Regions from separate parts of the Afipia sp. MLSD5-FHT05B12 genome, predicted to be linked through region 1. Evidence: predicted binding sites of a transcription regulator. Region 1 holds the regulator's gene; each other region holds the start of a gene.
The links. Region 1 encodes PhoB, which activates phosphate uptake and scavenging genes when phosphate is short. Its sites were predicted from a motif close to TGTCATNNANCTGTCAT; they were not measured.
Positions count from the first base shown of each region.

Region 1 (6,050 bases):
AAGATCGCAGGACGGATCACGTGGCCATCGGCATCCTCAAGCACCTGTGTATGGGCGCCAGCGGAGAATGAAATCGCGGCAATATCGGACGCGGGACGCCCGGATGCCTTTAGACCGCGGCGTAGCGCATCACACGCCGCCAGCCACCAGTCATCGGGGTTCTGTTCGCTCCAGCCCGGGTGCGGGGACGATGTCGCGACCGGTGCGGACGCCTCGCTGACCAACGAGCCATTACTCTTGATGATGCTGATCTTGAGCGAACCCGCACCGAGGTCAATGCCGACCAGTAGAGGATCAGACACGGCCATGCGCGCCCTCCCCGAATGCCGCGCCGTTGCGCGCCATCTCAATCACGGCGAATGTCTTTCGCGTTCGAGCCGGCGCGCAACCCAAGCTTTCCGGGATTCAGGAGATTGGCGGGATCGAGCGCATCCTTGATTGTCTGGAGTACACCAAGGCCTGCGCCAAGCTCGCGCTGCATCCACGGATTTCTGAAAAGACCCGCGCCGTGATGGTGCGCGATTGAGCCGCCATGATCGAGCGTCAGTTTCTGAACCGCATCCCAAAGCTTGGCATGGATCGGCAACGCCACATCATCCGCCATCGGCGGCAGACGGATCGTCATGTACTGACACGCGCCTTCCGGATAAACGTGAGACCAGTGCGCGCCGAAGTGGATGCCGGGGTGAATTTTACGCACGGCATTGCCGATGGCTTCATACATCGCGGGAATCGCCGACCAGTTGCCGGTCACCTCGATGGTATCGTTGAAATAACCCGCATCGTGCCATTTCTGCGAATAAGCGACATAGCGGTTTTCCTTCCAATGATGGAAGGGCGCGTCAGGCCCGATTTCGCCGCCGAGATTCTTGGCAATCGCCAGGGCCATGTCCTGCTCGACCGTAATCAGCGGTTCGCTGCCGCTGAACATCATCATGGCCAAGTAAGGCTTGATCTTGAACAACGCGATGTCCTTGGTGCGTTCATCGCTCTCAACCCGGTCGTAAAGCCGCACGATGGCCGGGCGCAGCTCCGCCTGCATGATGAGACGCGCGCAATCCAAGGCTGCTTGCTGCGTCGGAAAGGCCAGCACGACGCCACGCTCGATCTCCGGCTTTTTCCAGATTCGCAGCGTCGCTTCCGTAATAATACCGAATGCCCCCTCACCGCCGATCATCAGATCGCGGATCGATGGACCGACCGAACGCCGCGCGACCGGGCGGACTTCAAGCGGGGTACCGTCCGGCAGCACAGCCCTCAAACCGACAGCAATGTCTTCGATCTTTCCGTAACGGCTGCTGGCTTGGCCACCGCCTCGGCATGCGAGCCAGCCACCAACAGTGGAAATTTCGATTGACTGCGGCAAGTGACCGCTTGTGTATCCGGCCTCATTAAGTTGACGTTCGAACTCGGCACCATTCATGCCTGCCTGCACGGTCACAACCGCATCGGTCGGATTGATCGAAACGATTTTGTCGAGCCGGCGCGTGTCCAGCATGATTTCGCCGCCGAGCGGAATCGCGCCGCCCAGAACTCCCGAGCCGTTACCATAAGGAATAATCGGAACGTTACGCGCCTTCGCAAGCTGAACGATGCGAATAACCTCATCCTCGTTCGCTGGACGCACAACAAGACGCGGCACCGCGCCCGCAAGTGCGCCGGCGCGCTCACGGAAAACCGCAAACGGCAGGCGATCACGCGCATAGCCGAGGCGCTGCTCGAATGATGCCAGAACGTTGGCGTTGCCTACGATTGCGCCGAAAGCGGAGACGAGGCTTTCATCGACATGATCGGTTTCACGCACGGCAGCGATGGTGGTTGCAGTCATGACAGGCCCTTTTCAGAGGCCGAATTCGCCACGCTCACTCGGCGCACTCCCCTGATCGCATTGCATTTTCTGACGATTGAACAAGTGGCTTGCACAATCGTTTGTTCAAACGTCGTACAAACCGCCCCTGCGGTCAAGTGAAAATTTAGCGCGGGGCTGGGCCTGTGGAAGCGCGGATGACAAGACCGTCCGGCGCCAGCGGCGCGACGGGTTGCGGCGTACCGCCGTTCAAAAGGTCGATCAGAAGGTCGGACGCAATTTCGCCCATCAATTCCGTGGGCATCTTCACCGATGTCAGCTGCGGATAGAGCATTGTCGCGACCGGCGCATCGTGCAGACCCACCACCGACACGTCGCGCGGAATTTGCAGACCCGCCTCATGCAACACAGCCATCGCACCTGCCGCGGTCACCAGCGTGGCGCCCAGAACAGCCGTCGGCTTCAGTGCAAGAAGACTGCGCATCGCATCCGCCCCGCCCTCCGCCGTGTATCCGGCGACAGCGACCAGCTTCGGATCGAACGGAATACCGTGCCGCTTCAGTCCATCGCGATAGCCGGCCAATCGTTCACCAGCATTGAATCCGCCGGGACGGCCCGCGAGATGCGCGATCCGCTTGTGGCCCATCTGCGCCAGATGATCGACGGCAATTGCCGCCGCGGCGCGGCTATCCAGTACGACGCAATAAGAGCTGCCCGACAGTTGCCGGTTGAGCAGCACGAATGGCGTGTGAGTGGATTCAAGTTCCTCACGCAGCAGGCTGTCATCATCAAGGCTTGCGACCAGCAGCCCATCGACACGGTTGCCATGCGACAGTCGATGATAAACGGCGTCGGTCGCGCCTGATTCCCGGTGCGCAATCAGCAACGAATAGCCATGACGCGCCGAAGATTTTTCGGCACCGCGAATGGCGGACGCAAACACCGGATTGTCGAGTTGCGGAACGATAAGGCCGAGTGTCCGGCTGCGCGACGTCCGCAAACTCTGCGCGAGCGTATTTGGTGAATAATCCAGGCTACGAGCGCTTTCGAGAATCCGTTCGCGCGTCTCCGGGCGAATGCGTTGGCTCTCCTCACCGCGCAGCACCCGCGAAGCGGTGGATACGTCGACCCCCGCCATACGCGCAACATCGGCTAATCTTGGCCTCATCGATTCCAACATCCCAAGCGGCGACCAGCGCGGCGAGCGTAGACTTGGAGGCCTGATAAAACAAGCAATCCCCAGGCGCGGACTCGACGCAATCCGACGATCAATGTACAAGGCTTGCGGTCGAAAACTGAATAGGCCGGGTTAAAGCACGGATGCAGCCATGAATGTCACCATCTATCACAACCCGGACTGCGGAACGTCCCGCAACACGCTGGCTATGATCCGGCAAAGCGGCACCGAGCCGACGATCATTGAATATCTGAAGGAACCGCCCACCCGCGCAGAGCTGATCGAGCTTATTGCGGCGATGGGAGTTTCGGTGCGCTCACTTCTGCGCGAGAAAGGCACGCCTTATGCCGAACTTGGACTCGGCGACCCGAGGTGGACAGATAACGAGCTGATCGATCTGATGCTCGTACACCCAATTCTGATCAATCGGCCGATTGTCGTGACATCCAAGGGCGTCAGGCTGTGCCGACCATCGGAGGCTGTGCTCGACGTTCTGCCAAATCCGCACATTGGCAGATTCGTCAAGGAAGACGGCGAAATCATCAACGCGGTCTGACGGCACATCGCTAACCAACACCCCGCGCATGCGAGGTGAAGGTCAGATAGCCCGTGACTCAACCTTGTGACTCAGCCTTGGCGAAACGATCGTCAAGCGCGTAGCCCGCGCCACGGACCGTGCGGATCGGATCCGACTCGCGTCCAAGATTCAGGAGTTTCCTGAGGCGGCCGATATGCACATCCACCGTGCGCTCGTCGATATAAATGTCACGTCCCCACACGCCATCAAGCAGTTGCTCGCGGCTGAACACACGCCCCGGATGTTCCAGAAAGAACTCGAGAAGCCGGTATTCGGTCGGACCGAGATCTATCGGACGCCCGGAACGGGCAACACGCCGGCGGTCCCGGTCAAGCTCGATGTCGCCAAAGGCGAGAACTGTCGCGAGGCGCTCCGGACTGGCGCGGCGCAGCAAGCCTTTTACGCGAGCGAGCAGTTCGGGCACCGAGAACGGCTTGACGATATAATCGTCCGCGCCGGTCGCAAGCCCTCTCACTCTTTCGCTTTCCTCGCCGCGCGCAGTCAGCATGATGATCGGGATTTGCTTGGTTTCGGGACGCGCTCGCAGCCGACGGCACAATTCGATCCCAGATAGGCCCGGAAGCATCCAGTCGAGTACAATAAGATCGGGAACATGCTCCTTGAGCCGCGTATCAGCATCGTCGCCGCGGGCGACCGTTTCGACGTCGTAGCCCTCGGCATCCAGGTTGTAGCGAAGCAGCGTAGTCAACGCCTCTTCGTCCTCGACCACAAGAATTCGGGCGCTCATTTCCAGTCCTTCAGTTCTTCGTACAAATTAACTGCCTGACGCGACCGTTGCAAAGTTCGTCATATCGCCCTTCGGGCGCTGATCGAGCATCTGCTGGCCTTCGATCATGTAGAAAACCGTCTCGGCGATGTTGGTCGCATGGTCGCCGATACGTTCAATATTCTTGGCGCAGAACATCAGGTGAATACAGAAACCGATGTTACGCGGGTCTTCCATCATGTAGGTCAGAAGTTCGCGGAACAGAGAGGTGCAGATCGCATCGACCTCCTCATCCCCCTTCCAGACTATCATCGCGGCCGGCAGATCGTGCGCTGCGTAAGCATCGAGTACCGACTTGACCTGCGACTGCACCAGGTCGGTCATGTGTTCCAGGCCGCGGATCAATTTCAGCGGATGGAAATCACTATCGAGCGCCGCGACGCGTTTGCCGATATTCTTGGACAGGTCGCCGATGCGCTCCAGATCGGTCGCAACCCGCATCGAACTGACGATCTCGCGTAGGTCGACCGCCATCGGCTGGCGGCGAGCGATCGTGAGTACCGCACGCTCTTCGATCAGATGCTGCAACTTGTCGATCTCGAGATCGGCGGCGACAACGCGCTTGCCCAGCGCGACATCGCGCCGGATCAATGCATCGACGGAATCGACGATCTGCCGTTCGGCCAGGCCGCCCATCTCGGCAACAAGCCGGTTTAGCTCCTGAAGGTCTTCGTCGAACGCCTTGGCGGTATGATCTGAACCCATGGTATGTCTCTCCCGCGAATGCGCGTCAGCCGAAGCGGCCGGTGATGTAATCTTGCGTGCGCCGATCGGTTGGCGAGGTGAAGATTTTGTTGGTATCGTCGAACTCAACCAGTTCGCCGAGATACATAAAGGCTGTCTTGTCAGACACACGCGCCGCCTGCTGCATATTATGCGTCACGATGGCGATCGTGTAGTCTTCCTTGAGTTCCTGGATCAGTTCTTCAACCTTGGCGGTCGAAATCGGATCGAGCGCCGAGCAAGGCTCGTCGAACAGGATGACTTCGGGACGAACCGCGACAGTGCGTGCAATGCACAGGCGCTGCTGCTGGCCGCCTGACAGGCTGAGGCCGCTGGCGTTCAGCTTGTCCTTGACCTCGTTCCAGAGCGCGCCGCCCTTCAGCGCGGCCTCGACCCGGCCGTCCATTTCCGACTTCGATATCTTCTCATAGAGTCTGATGCCGAACGCGATGTTCTCATAGATCGTCATCGGGAATGGCGTCGGCTTCTGAAACACCATTCCGATCCGGGCGCGCAGCAGGTTCAAATCGAGCTTCGGATCGAGAATATTGGTCGAATCCAGCATCAATTGACCGACGGCGCGCTGACCGGGATAAAGATCGTACATACGGTTGAAGATGCGCAGCAACGTCGATTTGCCGCAGCCCGACGGACCGATGAAGGCGGTCACTCGGTTCTCGCCGAGAACAAGATTAATGTTCTTCAGAGCATGGTGCTCACCATAGTAGAAGTTCAGGTCACGCGCGGTCACCTTGGGCCGCGCATCAAGCCGGCCGGCACTGCCCGGCACGGGTCCACGGGAAAGATCTACGCTGACAGAAAGCTGTTCGTTCATTTCGATGTCCTCTCGGCGCCGAGAATGCGCGCGCCAACGTTAAGGGCAAGTACGGTCAAGGTGATAAGCAAAGCCCCGGTCCATGCGAGCTGTTTCCAGTAGTCGTAGGGGCTTTGAACGAAGTTGTTGATGGTCACCGGCAGG
Region 1 covers NZ_JBXAFS010000001.1:215,279-221,328, reverse strand. Annotated here, with positions in the region: gene xylB (xylulokinase) at 1-308, opposite strand, end outside; gene AC1Q6J_RS00915 (FAD-binding oxidoreductase) at 347-1,828, opposite strand; gene AC1Q6J_RS00910 (LacI family DNA-binding transcriptional regulator) at 1,974-2,975, opposite strand; gene arsC (arsenate reductase (glutaredoxin)) at 3,136-3,540, shown strand; gene phoB (phosphate regulon transcriptional regulator PhoB) at 3,599-4,309, opposite strand; gene phoU (phosphate signaling complex protein PhoU) at 4,337-5,053, opposite strand; gene pstB (phosphate ABC transporter ATP-binding protein PstB) at 5,079-5,906, opposite strand; gene pstA (phosphate ABC transporter permease PstA) at 5,903-6,050, opposite strand, start outside.

Region 2 (6,050 bases), on a different contig from region 1:
TGATAGAAGGCGCTTTATGAGCCGTTTTACGATCCATGATCTGGCAGCCACCATCGATGCCCGCGCGGCGTCGGGCGGCGATGCGTCCTATACCCGCAAGCTGCTGGACAAGGGCCCGGATCACTGCGCCAAGAAGCTGGGCGAGGAGGCGGTGGAAACCGTGATCGCCGCCATTGAAAACAATCGCGATCATCTGATCGCCGAGAGTGCCGATCTCGTCTTCCATCTTCTGGTGCTGCTGAAGTCGCGCGGCATCAGTTTCACGGATGTCGAGGACGCGCTGGCGCGGCGAACCCAGATGTCGGGCCTTGAAGAGAAAGCTGCGCGCTAGTGGAGTGGATTTGACATTCGCACCCTGCTGGCGGCGGATTCAGCAAAGCGAATGTCAAATCCAAAACTCCACTAGAATCTATAATTGCTAGTGGTCCGTCGATTCTAACATTCGCAAGAATGTCTGCCGAAACGGGATGCGAATGTTAGAATCGGACCACTAGCGCGAGTAGTTCAAATTCCGGCAGACGTGGGGACACGCGGGCGCCGGGCAGGAGGGAATGGCTCATGGATGTGAGAGCCGACCAGGTTCAGTACAATCCCTACCGCGTTTTCTCGCGCGCGCAGTGGGCCGCGCTGCGCGACGACATGCCGATGACGCTGACCGCCGATGAAATCGCGCGGATGCATTCGATGCATGATCGCCTCGACATCAAGGAGGTCGAGGAAATCTATCTGCCGCTGTCGCGGCTGCTGTCGTTCTATGTCGCAGCCGCCCAGCGACTGTTCGTTGCGCAGCGTCACTTCCTCGGCATCGAGGACCGCAAGATGCCCTACATCATCGGCGTCGCCGGATCGGTGGCGGTGGGCAAGTCCACCACGGCGCGCGTGCTGCAGGCGCTGCTCGCGCGCTGGTCGCCGCGGCCCAAGGTCGATCTTGTCACCACCGACGGCTTTCTGTTTCCAAACGAGGTTCTGGAACGCGAAGGCCTGATGCAGAAGAAGGGCTTTCCTGAAAGCTACGATCTTCCCGCGCTGCTCGGTTTCCTGTCAGACATCAAGGCCGGACGCCGGCCGGTGCGCGCGCCGGTCTACTCGCATCTCACATACGACGTCATTCCGAACGAGGGCGTCGAAATCGACCGGCCCGACATCCTGATCGTCGAAGGCGTCAATGTGCTGCAAACCGGACGCCTGCCGCGTGACGGCAAGGCCGTTCCCTATGTATCGGATTTCTTCGACTTCTCGGTCTATATCGATGCGGAGGAGCCGATCCTGCGCGAGTGGTATGTCGAGCGCTTTCTCACCCTGCGCGACACAGCGTTCCGCGATCCACGGTCTTACTTCAATCGCTATGCGAAACTGTCCGACAAGGAAGCGACCGACCGGGCCCTTGAGCTCTGGACCACCATCAACCTGGTCAATCTCGAAGAGAACATCCTGCCGACCCGGCCTCGCGCGACGCTGATCCTGAAGAAGGGCAGCGACCACATCATCGAGGATGTTCAGCTGCGCCGGCTGTAGAGCGCAACACCAGGTCCGCCGCCCAGCTTTTATTTCGGCATGATCTATTCCGAAAACCGGTTCCCACTTTTCGGGATCATGCCGCGTGCCGCGTCGCGTCGGCACCGAAGTGATCGAGATAGCGCCCGGAGATGGCCGACACCGGCATGACAACCAGTACATCCGTGGTGCCAAACTGGTGGTCGATCACCGCGCCGTCGCCAATGAAGGCGCCGACCCGAAGATAGCCCTTGATCAGCGGCGGCAGCATCCGCAGCGCCGCCCTGGTGTCGATGTTTTCTTTCGCGATGCGGTTCATTTCCACCCGGCGCGATGGATGCGCGCTGGCGCGCCAGCCGTCCGGTGCCGCCGCGAAGTGATGCAGGAACGACAGCGGCAACGCGAGCCGCTCGGGATCGGTGCCCTCGAAGCTGGCGCAGCCGATCATCACATCGAGATTGTGCCGGCGCACATAACTCCACACGCCGTGCCACAACAGCTCAACGGTTCGCTTGGTGCGATAGGGCGGCAGCACGCAGGAGCGGCCAAGCTCGAGAAACTTCAGGCCGGATTGCCGTTCCATCATGTTGGAAATGTCGAACTCGTCGCCGGTATAGAAGCCGCCGTGTTTTTCGGCGACGTCCTGGCGCAGCAGGCGATAGGTGCCGACCACGGGCTGCTTGCCGCTCATCGTCGGCTTGGCGGCATGATCGATCACCAGCAGGTGGTCGCAGATCTTGTCGAACGCGTCCTTGTCGCGCTGCGCCAGCATGGTCGCGGCGTCGGCAATGGCGGAGCCGTTTTTATAGAAGACCTTGTAGCGCAGCTTCTGCGCGCGCTTCACGTCGCTCTTGGTCTGCGCGAGACGGACTTCCAGCGAACCGATCTTGCCGAGACGCGCCGGCTGCATCATTTCCGGCACGGCTTCGCCACGCAGTCCCGGCATCAGCCAGGTGGCGGCGGTCGTTGCGGCCGATTTCGCGTGCGCGGGCCGGAGCATTTGAACCAGCGGATTTTGGCGAAGCGCTTCAAGCGGGCTTCGAACGGCCTGCCGTTCAAACAGTCTGGAATTTGCATCCGGCTTTGCAGGCGCCGGTTTGTTGCCGCTCATGGCTTCCTCGCGGCCGCGCGCATTGATTCGCCAAGCGCAGCCCTGAGGCATCAATAATCATGGTCGTGATACGGATTTATGACATCGGCGCGCATGCGGCGCGGCGGAGTCAGGCGACGATGCTGCGTGCCGCGGGAATGGCGGCCAGCGCATCCATGAGCTTGTCGCGATCGAGCGGCTTGACCAGAAAGCCGTCCATGCCTGCCTCGAAGCAGGCATAGCGATCGTCCACCAGGGTGTTCGCCGTCAGCGCAAGGATTTTCGTTCGCCGCGGGCTGCGTTCCGCCTCAAGTGCGCGAATCCGCTTTGTCGCTGCGATGCCGTCCAGCTTCGGCATCTGGATGTCCATCAGCACCACATCGTAAGGCGTACCTGCGCTGTCCGCCGCGAGCCACGATTCGAGAGCTTGTTCGCCGTCGGTGGTGATGACAGGGCGATGGCCCATGCGTGTCAGCAGCGACCGGATCAGGAGCGCATTGATCTCGTTGTCTTCCGCGACGAGAATCGATAGCGCGCGCGGCGTGACAGCCTGCGGCGCAACGACGTCCAGCGGCCCAATCGCAGGCTCGTTGTCGCCGGGCATTTCCGGCACCAGCGCGGCGCCGGATGCCGACAGGCGCGCGGCCAGCGACGTCGCGCGCAGCGGCTTCACCAGATACCCGGTGAACAACGCCATGACGCCGGTCGCGATGTCGCGCCGCGCAGATGGCGTAAACATCGCGATCCGATGGGCGGCATGGCGTGAGGCTGCCTCGGCGAAATCCTGCAATTGCGGATCGCCGCTCGTGCAGTCGACCAGCACCGCGTACCATGAGCGTTCCGGCAGCAACGCACGCGCGATGTCGGCATCGGCTATTGTGCAGGTCTGCGCGCCCCAGCGTCCCAGCCGCCGCGCGATCAGCGAAGCTTCAATCGTCTGCGGCGCAACCAGCATCACGGACTTGTCTGTCAGATCGGGTGCAAGGAAGGGCGAAGCGGAGCTGCCGCCGCGATCCGCCGCGGCAAGTGGAATCGAGAACGCGAAGGTCGCGCCGTTGCCCTCGGTGCTCTCCAGCGTGATCTGTCCCCCCATACGCCGGACGATGCGTTCGCTGATGCTGAGACCGAGGCCGGTGCCGCCGTAGTTGCGCGCAGTTCCATCGGAGGCCTGCTCGAACTCGCGGAAGATTCGCTGCTGCGCTTCCGGCGCAATGCCGATGCCGGTGTCGCGGACGAGGAAGGAGATTTCGCCGGGCCAGATTCCCGGCTCCACGATCAAGGCAACACCGCCGGCCGGTGTGAACTTGATGGCGTTGCCGGCGAGATTGAGCAGCACCTGCCGCAATCGCGCGGCGTCGCCGATGACTTCCGCCGGCAACCGCTCATCGACATAGGATGCGATCTCGAGCTTGCGCGCCTGCGCGCGAGGCGCGAGCAGTTCGGCGATCTCCTCGATCATGGCCGCCAGAGCGAACGGCCGATATTCAAGGTCGATCTTGCCCGCTTCGATCTTGGAGAAATCGAGCAGTTCGTCGATCAGGGCCATCAGGGCGTCGCCGGATGTCTTCACGGCCTTCGCGTAGGTCGTCTGTTCCGCGGTCAATGCGGTGTCGAGCAGCAGGTTGCTCATGCCGATAATGCCGTTCAGCGGCGTGCGGATCTCGTGCGACGCCATGGCAAGGAATTTCGATTTCGCCCGGTTGGCGGAGTTGGCGAGGTCGCGCGCCTCGGCCAGGGCGCGTTCGGTCTCGGCGCGGTCCGTCACATCGCGGCCGACACATTGCAGGTCGGCGGGCTGATGGGCGTCGCCGCGGACCAGGTCTTCGCGCCATGCGATCCAGCGCGGACCTATCGCGCTGTCGATCTTCTGGTCGTGAACCCGCGTGCCGTTCGGCTCGATCGCGATGGCGCCCTGCTCCAGCACGGGTAACGTGAAGCGCGTTCCGATCAAGGCCTCGCGCGGCTTGCGCGCGAGCGCGCAGTAGGCGTCATTGACCGACGTGACCAGGCCGTCGCTGTCGCGCAGGACGATCAGATCGCTCTGGGATTCGAACAGGCTTCGGGCATGCTCCTCGGCGCCCTTCAATTCCCAGTTGCGGTCGGCCAGCGCTTCATTGTGCAGTTCGATCTTGCGCATCTTCTTGCGCAGCCAGCGCATCCGCATGCTGAGTGTCGCAAGCGCCAGGCAGGCCAGTGCGAACAGGAAGCTCGCGCCAAGGGCAAAGCTGTGCGGATCGTAGGTTTCGCTGCGGCTTCCGGTAATGAACCCATAGGCTCCGCCAAAGGCGGCGGAGAAGATCGTCACGGAGCGGATCGTGACGCTGATCCAGGGATGCCGGCGGGCAAAACGGCGAAGCCGGGATCGGATGCGCAAGGCTCGCAGCATTATTGTCCGCTCCACGGTTGAGGTCGTGCGTGAGGAAAGCCCGCGCAAGAATGTGTTGGGGATGTTTCGAAGAGTTTGAAGCGCGGATGGATCGTCAGCGGCGATACAAACGTGGCTAATGAGATGTTAACGCCGGGGTTGCCGCGGCGTCACATCGATCGCTCGGCGAGGCGGACGTTGTGTCCGGCGCTGACCACGAGCGCGGCTGCGTCGCGCGGGCTGAAGGTGCGCGACTGCACGAAGATCCGGTAATCCGCGCCAGCGGTCCGCGACAGGTAGATCAGCGGCTCCGACGCGGAGGCATGATCGGAGATGCTGACAAACATCGTGTTGCGGGTGACGGTGCAGCTGTCGGTCTCGGCGGTCTGCACGTCGTCGATCACCGTGAAGTCCGCCATGTCCGCGCTGTCGACGATCTGAACCCGCACAGTGGCCACTTCCGGATCGTCGGTGAAGCCGACGTGAAGCGGATTTTGCCATGGAGCGGTTGCGATCTGCATCGATGCGCGGCCCAGCGCGATGCAGGGACTTGCGCTCGGGATCAGTTCGCCGCCGGCAACCACGCCGGCCAGCAGCAACGGAATGGTCGAGGCCAGGATCTTCACACGCAACATCGGACGCCACTCACAACACAGTTTACCGCCAATGCCGCCACGACAGGGCGGCTTATGGTTTTTGAAGTGTAAAGAGAGATCGTTACTGAAGGGTTTGCGGGGATGAAATGAGGCCCTGAAAGCGCACGACTGCTCAATATGAGCTGAGAAGATCGACCTTGGCGTTGGCAAGCACGAGGCGCCGGGCAAGCAAGGCGGACAGATTGCGCGCTATGTGCAGCCCGATGGTCGGAAACAGCATTCCGTAATCGACCAGTTCATCCAGCGGCACTTCAAGGCACTGCACCAGGGTGTCCGCCCAGACATCCGCTGTCCGCTCGCGGTTGATCAGCGCCATCTCGCCGAACTCCATGCCCGGCCCGAGCGAGGCGAGGCGCACTCCGCTCGGGAGTTTGACGCTGACCATGCCGCGTTGAATGAAGAAGATCGAATTGGCAGGCTCGCCCGCGCCAATGATTTTGGCGCC
Region 2 covers NZ_JBXAFS010000004.1:22,918-28,967, forward strand. Annotated here, with positions in the region: gene AC1Q6J_RS07195 (phosphoribosyl-ATP diphosphatase) at 17-331, shown strand; gene coaA (type I pantothenate kinase) at 559-1,515, shown strand; gene olsB (l-ornithine N(alpha)-acyltransferase) at 1,592-2,605, opposite strand; gene AC1Q6J_RS07210 (ATP-binding protein) at 2,715-4,970, opposite strand; gene AC1Q6J_RS07215 (hypothetical protein) at 5,120-5,584, opposite strand; gene glsA (glutaminase A) at 5,718-6,050, opposite strand, start outside.
Region 2: a site for PhoB is predicted at 2,673-2,689, ahead of olsB (l-ornithine N(alpha)-acyltransferase). Genes of this name have one in related genera too.

Region 3 (6,050 bases), on a different contig from region 1:
CCCCCGGAGAAGGTCGACGGTGGCAACGTCCAGAGCCGTTCCGCGATGTTGAGACGGCGCAGCAATGCTCCTGCCTGCGCGCGGGCGCCCTCACGCCCAAAACCATTCGCGATAAGTGGCTCGGCCACAACATCGAGCGTAGCAACCCGGGGAACCGCGCGCAGGAACTGGCTGACATAGCCGATGGTCTGCCGGCGGATCCGCAGGATATCTCGCGGCTCCGCCGTAGCGACATCGATCATTGCTTCGTTGTGACGCACCGAGATACGGCCGCGGTCGCAGCGGTAGTTGCCGAAGATCATTTTCAGGAGAGACGACTTTCCTGCACCCGACGGGCCGGACAGCACCACGCATTCTCCCGAATTGACCTGGATCGACACGCCTGACACGACGGGAAGCCGGACACCGTCCTGCAGATGCATCGTGAACGTCTTGCTCGCATTGGAGATGTCGATCATCGGAGACATAGGACCCTCATGCCGGCAGGATAGAGGAAACAAGGAGCTGCGTATAAGGCTCACGCGGATCGTCAAGCACCTGGTCAGTCAGGCCCGTCTCGATTACCTCACCGCCCTTCATCACCATGACCCGATGTGACAGCAGCCGGGCCACCGCGAGATCATGCGTCACGATGATGACAGCGAGCCCAAGTTGATTCACCAGCCCGCGGACGAGGTCGAGTAACCGCGCCTGAACAGAAACATCGAGCCCTCCGGTCGGCTCATCCATGAAGACCAGACGCGGCTCGGTGACAAGGTTGCGGGCGATTTGCAGCCGTTGCCGCATGCCACCGGAATAAGTCTTCGGAGCGTCATCCATCCGATCGGTGGAAATCTCGACACGCTTCAGCCATGACGAAGATGTTTCACGAATTTTGCCATAATGCCCCCAACTGACCGCCATCAGCCGTTCGCCGACATTGGCGCCCGCCGATACAGCCATGCGCAGGCCCATGGCCGGATCCTGATGCACGTAACCCCAGTCGGTGCGAAACAAAAACCGCCGCTCCGCCTCACCCAGAGTCACAAGATCGCGGGTAATGCCATCGCGCATGCGATACGACACGCTACCCCTGCTCGGCTGAAGCTGCGTCGAAAGCATCTGCAACAGCGTTGATTTACCCGAACCAGACTCGCCGACAATCGCCAGCACCTCACCCGAATAGAGCTGGAACGAGACATCCTTGCAGGCAAGCTGCCGGCCGTAGGACTTGCTCAAGCCCTCACAGACAAGCAGCGGCTGATCGTCGTCGCGCATCACGTCACCCGATGATCGGCGCCGAAGCCGGGGCCATGTTGGCTGTCCTCGCGGCGCATTTCACAATAGTCCGTATCGGAACACACGAACATCCGGCCGCCTTTGTCATCGACTACAACTTCATCGAGATAAGAGGTTTTAGATCCGCACAGCGCGCAAGGCGCGTCGAAGCGGTAGGTTTCGAACGGGTGATCTTCGAAATCGAGCGATGTAACCTTGGTATGCGGCGGGATCGCATAGATGCGCTTCTCGCGCCCCGCACCGAACAACTGCAAGGCCGCGCAGTCATCCATTTTCGGATTATCGAACTTCGGCGTCGGCGACGGATCCATCACGTAACGTTCATTCACCTTCACCGGGTAAGCATAGGTCGTTGCAATGTGGCCGTGGCGCGCGATGTCTTCATACAGCTTGACGTGCATCAAGCCGTATTCACCCAACGCATGCATGCGCCTCGTCTCGGTCTCGCGCGGTTCAAGGAACCGCAACGGCTCCGGGATCGGCACCTGATAAACCAGTATCTGATTGTCATTCAGTACGGTCTCCGGAATGCGATGCCGTGTCTGGATTACAGACGCGTCCGACGTCACCGTCGTGGTCTTCACGTTCGCGGTCTTCTCGAAGAACTTGCGGATCGAGATCGCATTGGTTGTGTCGTCGGAACCCTGGTCGATTACCTTCAAGGTATCTTGGCGTCCCAGGATGGCCGCCGTTACCTGCACGCCACCGGTGCCCCAGCCGTATGGCATCGGCATCTCGCGGCTGGCAAATGGCACCTGATAGCCCGGAATGGCGATGGCCTTGAGGATAGCGCGGCGGATCATCCGCTTGGTCTGCTCGTCGAGGTAGGCGAAGTTATAAACGGGCGCGTTCATTCGGCAGCCTCCGCGAGCGACCCGCCGGTCTCCTTGGCAGCCTCCGCGAGCGACCCGCCGGTCTCCTTGGCAGCCTCGAATTCCCTGCGCAACTTCCGCAACAGGCCGAGTTCGGATTGGAAGTCCACATAGTGAGGAAGCTTCAAGTGTTCGACGAAACCTGTCGCCTGCACATTGTCGGAATGCGACATCACGAACTCCTCATCCTGCGCAGGCGAATGCACGTCTTCACCCAACTCACGCGCACGCAACGAGCGATCCACCAGCGCCATGGACATGGTCTTGCGTTCGCTCTGCCCGAAGGCCAGACCATAACCGCGCGTGAAGCATGGCGCATGCACCGCCGATCCCTTGAACTGGTTGACCATCTGACATTCTGTCAGCGTGATCGACCCGAGCGGCACCGCGAAGCCTGCGTCTTCCGCAACGAACTCGACCTCGACCTCGCCAAAGCGAATCTCGCCCGCAAACGGATGGGTTCGGCCAAAGCCGCGCTGGGTCGAATAGCCCAGCGCAAGCAGAAAGCCCTCGTCGCCCCGTGCAAGGTTTTGCAGGCGCAGATCGCGATCCGCCGGGAAGCTCATCGGCTCCCGCGTGAGATCTCCGACTGGCTGATCGGCATCGGCTTCCGGTGATGGCTCGATCAGGCCGTCTGCGCCGAGAATATCGGTCACGCGCGGCATCGGCATCTCGTCAACAACACCCTGTGCCGGTTCCGCGATCGCCACGCCTTCAGTGAGGGACGGATCAAGCAGCCGATGGGTGTAGTCGAATGTCGGCCCCAGGATCTGCCCACCGGGCACATCCTTGAACGTCGACGAGATCCGGCGGCGCACCTGCATGTTCGCGGTGTCGAGCGGCTCGGTCGCACCAAAACGCGGTAGCGTCGCGCGGAAAGCACGCAGCAAGAAGATCGCCTCAATCATATCTCCCCGCGCCTGCTTGATCGCCAGCGCGGCAAGTTCGCGATCGTAAAGCGAGCCTTCGGTCATCACCCGATCGACCGCCAGCGATAGCTGCCCGGAAATCTGCTCTAGCGAAAGATCAAGAATAGCCGGATCACCGCGACGCTCATGCGCAAGCAGCCGGTGTGCATTCTCAATGGCGCGTTCACCACCCTTGACAGCAACGTACATGGATCAGGCCTCCATCGTAGCAACGTGCGTACTACGCGGCAGCGCCACCAGCTCAGCTCCGCACACCAGCAGCAGATCAACACCGCGCGGAAACAGCGCGTGGTTGGCCTGCATGCGCGCGACGAAATCGAAAGGCAGAGTGCCCGCGCGCAATGTGGACGTGCCACGAATACCAGGACCGCTCAGGATCAGTTCCGATCCTTCCGTCAACGTATCGACCTGAATCACCAGCGTGGTTGAACGATCAGGGTATTCCGGCGTCCCGAGCGCAAATTTCTTGAAATCCTGCAATGCCGTACCATCCTGTATCAGGGCGAACGCGGCGCGGGATGCATCGCCTGTCAGCGGGGCACCTGTCTGAAACCGCAGCCATGCATCCATCGCGGGTTCGGCTGAAAAGCGATCATCAATCCAGATCAGCGTGTCGTGGTCGAACAGGGCCAACGAGACGGCGGCAGTGGCAGCCATCATGGGCGACGGTGCATGAACTGCCTCGGCTACGGTTTGAACCGAGCCGGGATGCGCCAGCGCATTCATCACGCTGCGGAATACAGATTGCGACGATTGCACCGGATCTGCAAAGCCATCGGTGGACCCAAGGCTGGCGCGAAGTGTCATCATCAACCCTCTCCTCTCACCAAGGTGAAGAAATCGACCCGCGTCGCCGCTGTCTCTGCCGCCTGCCGGGATCGTGCGCCTTCAAGTTCACGACGCAACGGCGCAATGACCTTTTGTTCGACGTCGGCCTTGAGGCCGCTGTTCTGGATGAGCGCATCGCACAGGGCGATCAGCCGCGCCTTCTCGCCGTCCCGCCCCAGCACATAGCCGAAGCCAAGTTCACCGGAGGCCAGTCGCACCGCCGCGCGGGAAACACTAGCCTCGCCGAGGTTGAACGGCGCGCCGTCACCGCCGATCCGCCCTTGAATCATGACAAGTCCGCTCTCGGGTTGCCGGGCCATCTCATAAGACGGAACATCGAGCGCTTCGAAACAGGCCAGAATCCGCTCCGTCGGGGCGTGCGCGAGCACGGACATCGCGTCGCGACGGCCGATTTGCGATGTGGCGTGTGGTTGAATCATGTCCAGCTTGCCGATTCCAAGTTGTCTATGTTAGTAGACAACTTCGTAACGCAGCGCCATGACAAACTGGTGACGTCGACATGATTTTCACAGCGCCTGGAATTGGCCGCCCAACCATGCTGTCGCGGCCATGAGTCTGTCGGGAGAAACTGCCACAGGTGTTGCGTTATGGCGCCGTGTCGCGGATTCCATCGAGCAATCTATCGCCGACGGAACCTATGCCCGCGATACGCGCCTGCCCGGTGAGCTGGAAATTGCGGAGATCCATCGCGTTAACCGCCATACGGTGCGGCGCGCGCTGGCGGCGCTGGCCGAACGCGGACTGGTTCGTGCAGAGCGCGGCAGCGGCACTTACGTCGAAGCGCCACGCATCGCTTACCCACTACGCTCGCGTACACGCTTCTCTGAGATTGTCGGTGCTGGCGGCCTTGAGGCCAGTGGTCAGTTACTGAGCGCGTCGGTCGAACCGGCGACACGAGACCTGGCCAAGCGGCTCGGGCTGAAGACGGATGCGCCGTTGCTTCGGATTGACGCTTTGCGGATGGCGAACCGCATTCCAATATGCCTCGGAACCACCTGGCTGGATGCGAACCGTTTCACCGACGGGGGGCTGGTCTATGAGAAGACCCGCTCAATGACCAAGCTACTCGCACATTTTGGCGTGCGCGACTACCGCCGCGAATGGACCAACGTCTCAGCCTCCATCGCCGACGCAGCCGATGCGACCCGGCTTGATCTCGCCCTTGGCCGCCCCGTGCTGGTCGCTGATAGCCTGGATGCGGAGCCGAACGGAACGCCCCTGCTCACCACTCGCGCACGCTTTGCGGCGGAGCGCGTCCAGTTCGTGATCGAGAATAAATGAGGCATAAAAGTCAGTGATGCGCTTCACCGGCGCGGCCAATGATCGCAAAGCGCAGCCGGTTTGAGATCAAATCAATCACCGCGACCGCCGCCAAGATCATCAGGATCAAGGCCGAGACCTTCTGCCATTCCAGCACGCGGATTTGTTCGGCCAGTTGCAACCCGATGCCACCAGCGCCGACAATGCCGATGATGGTGGCCGAGCGCGTATTGGATTCAATGAAGTAGAGAATTTGGCCCGCTAGGACAGGAAGAACCTGCGGCATCAGGCCGAAACGAATTTCCTGTAGTTTGCTGCCGCCCGCTGCGCGAATGCCCTCGACCTGCTTGCGGTCCGCACCTTCGATAGCCTCGGAGAAAAGCTTTCCGAACGCGCCAAAATCCGAGGTCGCAATCGCCAGTACACCGGCGAACGGTCCGAGTCCCACCACATTGATCCAGACCAGCGCCCAGATCAGTGTATCGACGCCGCGGACCGAATCCAGAAAGCGGCGAACCGGAAAACGAAGGAAAATGGACGGAATGATGTTCCGCGCCGCCAGCAGGCTGACCGGCAGCGCTAATATCGCCGCCAGCAGCGATCCCAGAAAAGCGATCGACAGCGTTTCCCCCATCGCCACGAGATAGGTGGGAAACGACGTACCGGGATCCGGAGGGATCATCAGTGTGACGAACCAGCCAAGTTGCCTGAAGCCCGTAACCAGGCGGTCAATCGAAAATTCAAGATACCAGCAGCCGAAGAAAAACAGCGCGATAGCAGCCAACCCGACGGCGAGCATCTTCAGGCGGGCGGTATGCGATCCCCGGAAAAGGTCCGGATATTGAATCGCAAGCTCCTTCGG
Region 3 covers NZ_JBXAFS010000012.1:79,118-85,167, reverse strand. Annotated here, with positions in the region: gene phnL (phosphonate C-P lyase system protein PhnL) at 1-467, opposite strand, end outside; gene phnK (phosphonate C-P lyase system protein PhnK) at 475-1,257, opposite strand; gene AC1Q6J_RS16190 (alpha-D-ribose 1-methylphosphonate 5-phosphate C-P-lyase PhnJ) at 1,257-2,132, opposite strand; gene AC1Q6J_RS16185 (carbon-phosphorus lyase complex subunit) at 2,129-3,268, opposite strand; gene phnH (phosphonate C-P lyase system protein PhnH) at 3,272-3,889, opposite strand; gene phnG (phosphonate C-P lyase system protein PhnG) at 3,889-4,347, opposite strand; gene phnF (phosphonate metabolism transcriptional regulator PhnF) at 4,478-5,209, shown strand; gene phnE (phosphonate ABC transporter, permease protein PhnE) at 5,220-6,050, opposite strand, start outside.
Region 3: a site for PhoB is predicted at 4,406-4,422, ahead of phnF (phosphonate metabolism transcriptional regulator PhnF). Genes of this name have one in related genera too.

Region 4 (6,050 bases), on a different contig from region 1:
AATATGCCAAGGCGCAGGGCCTGTTCCGCACCTCGGCTTCGCTCGATCCCGTGTTCACCGAAAAGCTGGTGCTCGATCTCGGCGATGTGGTGCCGTCGCTCGCAGGTCCGAAGCGTCCGGAAGGCCGTGTGCCGCTGGAGCTGGTTGCCAGCGGCTTCGACACCGCGCTGACCGGCGAATACAAGAAACCGGAAGGCCACGACCAGCGCTTCCCGGTGGAAAGCCGCACCCATGATCTCGGTCACGGCGACGTGGTGATCGCCGCCATCACCTCCTGCACCAACACCTCGAATCCGAGCGTGCTGATCGCTGCGGGTCTGCTGGCGCGCAAGGCCGCCGCGAAGGGACTCAAGGCCAAGCCATGGGTGAAGACATCGCTCGCGCCGGGCAGCCAGGTGGTCGCCGAGTATCTGGCGAACTCCGGATTGCAGAAGGATCTCGATGCGGTCGGCTTCAACCTCGTCGGCTTCGGCTGCACCACCTGCATCGGCAACTCCGGTCCGCTGCCGGAAGAGATTTCCAGGTCGATCAACGAAAACGGCATCGTCGCAGCCGCCGTGCTGTCGGGCAACCGCAACTTTGAAGGCCGCGTCTCGCCTGACGTGCAAGCAAACTATCTCGCCTCGCCGCCGCTCGTGGTTGCACACGCGCTGGCCGGCACCGTGACGAAGAACCTCGATGTCGAGCCGATCGGCACGGGCAAGGACGGCAAGCCGGTTTATCTCAAGGACATCTGGCCGACCTCGGCCGAGATCAACGCTTTCATCAAGAAGTACGTCACCTCGACGATCTTCAAGAAGAAGTACGCCGACGTGTTCAAGGGCGACACCAACTGGCGCAAGATCAAGACCGTGACCAGTGACACCTACGCCTGGAACATGAGCTCGACTTACGTGCAGAACCCGCCGTATTTCGAAGGCATGAAGATGGAGCCCGAGCCCATCAAGGACGTGCTCGATGCGCGCATCCTGGCGATGTTCGGTGACAAGATCACCACCGACCACATCTCGCCGGCCGGTTCGATCAAGCTGACCTCGCCCGCGGGCAAGTATCTGTCCGAGCATCAGGTGCGGCCCGCCGACTTCAACCAGTACGGCACGCGCCGCGGCAACCATGAAGTGATGATGCGCGGCACCTTCGCCAACATCCGCATCAAGAACTTCATGCTCAAGGGCGCTGACGGCAATATCCCCGAAGGCGGCCTCACCAGGCACTGGCCCGACGGCGAGCAGATGTCGATCTACGACGCCGCGATGAAGTATCAGGCCGAGCAGGTGCCTCTGGTGGTGTTCGCCGGTGCCGAATACGGCAACGGCTCGTCGCGCGACTGGGCAGCCAAGGGCACGCGCCTGCTTGGCGTGCGCGCCGTGATCACCCAGAGCTTCGAGCGCATCCATCGCTCGAACCTTGTCGGTATGGGCGTGCTTCCGCTGACGTTCGAGGATGGTGAGTCGTGGCAGTCGATCGGTCTGAAGGGCGACGAGAAGGTCACGATTCGCGGCCTTCAGGGTGATCTCAAGCCGCGCCAGAAGTTAACGGCGGAGATCGTGTCTTCGGACGGCTCGCTGAAGCGGGTGTCGCTGCTTTGCCGGATCGACACGCTCGATGAGCTTGAATACTACCGGAATGGCGGCATTCTTCACTATGTGCTGCGCAATCTGGCCGCTTAACGCGTGCCAGTCGCCAAAAACGCATCCGTGAACAGCCTCACCGCGAAGTGAGTAGCGAGCTACCAGAGGGCGGCCTATCAAGGGGCCGCCTTCCGGCTGATGGGGGCATCATGCTTCCGAGGGATTGACGGCATGTCTGATTTGCCAGAACCGAAAACGGCGGCAGCCGGCGCGATGGTGTCGCGCCTGTCGCGAACGCTTGGTGTCTGCGCAATCTTCACCGTGGTGACGCCGGTTTGTGCCGATCCGCGCGCCGTGGTCGAACTCTTCACCTCGCAAGGCTGTTCGTCGTGTCCGCCCGCGGACAAGATTCTCGGCGAACTGGCGCAGGATAAATCCGTGATCGCGCTGAGCCTGCCGATCGACTACTGGGACTATCTCGGCTGGAAGGACACGCTGGCGGACTCGCGGTTCAGCGCGCGTCAGAAAGCATATTCGCACGCGCGCGGCGACCGCGGCGTCTACACCCCGCAGGCTGTTGTCAACGGCACGACGAATGTTCTTGGCAGCGATCGCGCCGGAATCGAGAACGCGGCCAAGCGGACGCAGAACAACGACGGTGTGATGTCGGTGCCGGTCGCGATGACGCAGGCCGATGGCCAGATCAAGGTATCGGTGGCGGAAGCCAGCGGCAGGAGCGGCGAGATCTGGATCTGCGCCGTGTCGAAAGCGGTTCCGATCACCATCTCGCGCGGCGAGAATCGCGGGCAGCAGATCACGTATCACAACGTGGTGCGTAACGTGCTGAAGGTCGGAGACTGGAACGGCAAGGCCGGGAGCTGGTCCGTGCCGCTTGAAAATATCACGCGTGATGGCGTCGATGCCGCGGCGGTCTACGTTCAGGACGGCAATCGCGACAGGCCCGGCCCGATGCTCGGTGCGGCCTTTACCTCGCTGAACTGATTCAAAAAAAATCGGAATGCGCGCCGCCGGCGATTGCTCGCCGCCGCACAGCCACGAGCCCTCCGCTCTCAACGCGAAGCTTTCCAGAACAAAAAAGGCCAGCTCGCGCTGGCCGGAGAATTGGGGGTCTGACTTTACTGCGAGGAGTTAGACCCGATCCTGACGGCCCCGGGGGGCTGGGGGCTGAGGAATCCGGTGCCGAAAGGACCGGGTCAACGCAGTTTCCTCTTGATCGCAGTCCAGCACGGCGGGGGATTGACCGAAATCAGGCGGCATTATGATTTGCCTAACGTCCACGTGAAGCTTTTGCCCGAGAATCCGGCAGCGGATGTTCCTGAAATCATGCTTGCAGGCGTGGCCGGACGGGGCGATCATGTCACCTGCGTGACAGGAGGCGCCGATGAATTCAATGTCGGGCGATATCGATCCAAGCGAGAGCAGGGGGCTGGAACGCAGCACTGCGCCGCTCCCGCCCCAGACCGTAGCGTTCAATCGCGTCGAACTTAATCGCATCCTCAATCTTTACGGACGCATGGTCGCCGCCGGTGAGTGGCGCGACTACGCTATCGATTTTCTGAAAGACCGTGCGGTGTTTTCGATTTTTCGCCGCGCGTCGGAAGTCCCGATCTACCGGATCGAAAAGGACCCGCGGCTCGCCCGCAAGCAGGGCGCCTACAGCGTGATCGCCGCCAGCGGACAGATCCTTCGCCGCGGCCATGAGCTTGATCGCGTCCTGCTGGTGATCGATCGCAAGCTCGCGCTGGTGTAGCCGGTCCGCGTTTTATGTCTTGCTGAACTGGTCGTAGGCGCGCAGCGCATCGGCGGCGTACATCAGCGCCGGGCCGCCTCCCATGTAAACGCACATTGCCATCACCTCGGCGACTTCCTCGCGCGTCGCCCCCAGTTCCTTCAGCGCCTTGGCATGAAAGCCGATGCAGCCGTCACAGTGCTGGGTCACGCCGATCGCCAGCGCGATCATTTCCTTGGTCTTCTTGTCGAGCTGTCCGTCCGCGCTGGCGCCTTTCGACAGCCCGTAGAAACCCTTCATGGCATCCGGGACGAGTTTCCCCAGCTCCCGCGTAAACTCGGAAATATCCCGGGTGATTTCCTGATAATCCTTTGCCACCGCTGTCATTCCTTGCATGATTTTCATTTCATATATATATGATATTAGAAAAATATAATATGTAAAGGGGCTGTCATGGGGCTGACGGACGAAATGCCGGCGAAGGCCGACGCGGCGGCCGATTTCCTGAAGGGACTGGCCAGTCCGCACCGGCTGCTGATTCTCTGCGAGCTTGCTGATGGCGAGCGCAACGTCAGCGATCTGATCGCGGCGACAGGCATCGCCCAGACCTCCATGTCGCAGCATCTCGCGAAGCTGAAGGCCGCAGGCATCGTCGATGTGAGGCGCGAGCACCGCAATCTGTTTTATTTCATCGGCAGTGCGGTGGTGCGCGATGTGATGGCCATTCTCTACGGCCATTTCTGCAAGAAGGGTTGATCGTCAGCGCGGCGTGCTGCGTCCGCCTTCACCCAACGCGCGCTGCATCATCACCGTGTCGAGCCAGCGGCCGAACTTGAATCCGACGCTGGGGTGCGTGCCGATCATCTCAAAGCCCGCGCGGGCATGGACGCCGATCGAAGCGGCGTTGGCGGTGTCCCCGATCACCGCGATCATCTGCCGGTAGCCGCGCGCCTCGCATTGCGCGATCAGTTCGGTGACCAGGGCGAGGCCGATCCCGCGCCGGTGGCTGGCGGGCGAGAGATAGACCGAATTCTCCACGGTGAAGCGATAGGCGGGCCGGGGACGATAAGGTCCGGCATAGGCGTAGCCGGTGACGCGGCCATTCTCCTCGGCGACAAGATAGGGAAAATTGCCGGCATGCAGCGCCTCGAATCGCCGCCTCATTTCCCCGGCGTCCGGCGCTTCAAGCTCGAACGTCGCAGTGCCATGCCTGACCGCCTCGGCATAAATCTCGGTGATGGCGGGAATATCCGCCGGGGTGGCGGGCCGGATGTGAACCTGGGGCATTGGAGAATTCCTGACTTGTCCCGGACGCGATGCAGCGCGTAGCGGTGCATCGCCGAACCGGGACCGTCAAGCGCTGGAACGGTCCCGGTTCAGCAGCGCACCACGTTGTGCTGCGCTGCGCCCGGGACACTGCCGATCAAGCCCGTCCGGTTACGATGCGAGCCGGCCACTGAGCAAAACAAAAGCCCCGGCTTTTGGCCGGGGCTTTCAAGAGTTCAGCGATTAGCCACGATCAGTCTAGTCGCGCTGTCCGAGCAACTGCAGCAGCAGTGTGAACAGGTTGATGAAGTTCAGGTAGAGGGACAGTGCGCCGGTGATCGCTGCGCGCTCTGCCACATCGCCGCCCTGGCTGGCATAGCCATAGATGTAATCGTTCTTCAGGCGCTGGGTGTCCCAGGCGGTGAGGCCGGCGAACACCAGCACGCCGATCACCGAGACGATGAACTGCAACATCGTGCTTGCGATGAACAGGTTCACCAGGCTCGCGAGGATGATGCCGAACAGGCCCATCATCAGGAACGATCCCATCCCGGTCATGTCACGCTTGGTTGTGTAGCCGTAAAGGCTCAGCGCACCGAACGAGGCAGCCGTGATGAAGAACACCCGCACGATCGAGGTGTGGGTATAGACCAGGAAGATCGACGACAGCGAGATACCCATCAGCGCCGCGAATACCCAGAACAGAAGCTGCGCGGTGGCGGGCTTCAGGCGGTTGATGCCGAACGAAATGGCGAACACCATCACGAGAGGCGCGAGGATGAACACCCACTTCAGCGGGCTGACGAACATCGCGACGCCGAACGACGTCAGATACTGCTTGCCGATGCGGCCGGCGGCGGCGGTGGCGTCGGGCGTCACGGCGCCCATGTAGACGCCCAGCGCCGCGAGGCCGGTGATGGCCAGGCCGATTGCCATGTAGTTGTAGATCTTAAGCATGTACGAGCGCAGACCGGCATCGACGGTCGCGGCGTCAACGCGCCCGGCGGCCCGGCCGAAAGGTGACGTATAGTTGCGGTCCAAGTCCGACATGGTCGAAACCCCGTGTTTGTCTGGCGAAAGCGAAGGGTCTGCGCCGCCAGCTATAAGTTCTTCCCAGAACCCCGATGATGAGTCCATCCCTTGATGGCATCAATTCGGATTCTGAACCCGCTCGGTATGTGGGAAACTAACACACTCGACGCAAGCAGGGGCGCGCGGCTGAATGTCGCAAAACCCGCTACTTCGCTGCTACAAATTGTCATAAGTTACGGAGCACGGTAGCGGGTTTTTGGTTAAGCGCGAGTAATGTTCCCGCCAGCCCGAGCCCGACCGTAACGGCGAGTGCCGCCAGCACGACAAGGGCGGCGCTGCCCGCCTGCCAGACGAAGCTCAGGGTCATCAGCCGGGTCACGATCTGCCATGCGGCGATCGATCCGGCCGCCACTCCGAACACGGCCGTGGCC
Region 4 covers NZ_JBXAFS010000004.1:103,176-109,225, forward strand. Annotated here, with positions in the region: gene acnA (aconitate hydratase AcnA) at 1-1,670, shown strand, start outside; gene AC1Q6J_RS07620 (DUF1223 domain-containing protein) at 1,803-2,573, shown strand; gene AC1Q6J_RS07625 (DUF2794 domain-containing protein) at 2,974-3,342, shown strand; gene AC1Q6J_RS07630 (carboxymuconolactone decarboxylase family protein) at 3,355-3,699, opposite strand; gene AC1Q6J_RS07635 (ArsR/SmtB family transcription factor) at 3,775-4,077, shown strand; gene AC1Q6J_RS07640 (GNAT family N-acetyltransferase) at 4,081-4,608, opposite strand; gene AC1Q6J_RS07645 (Bax inhibitor-1/YccA family protein) at 4,846-5,637, opposite strand; gene AC1Q6J_RS07650 (ABC transporter permease) at 5,846-6,050, opposite strand, start outside.
Region 4: a site for PhoB is predicted at 2,947-2,963, ahead of AC1Q6J_RS07625 (DUF2794 domain-containing protein). Genes of this name have one in related genera too.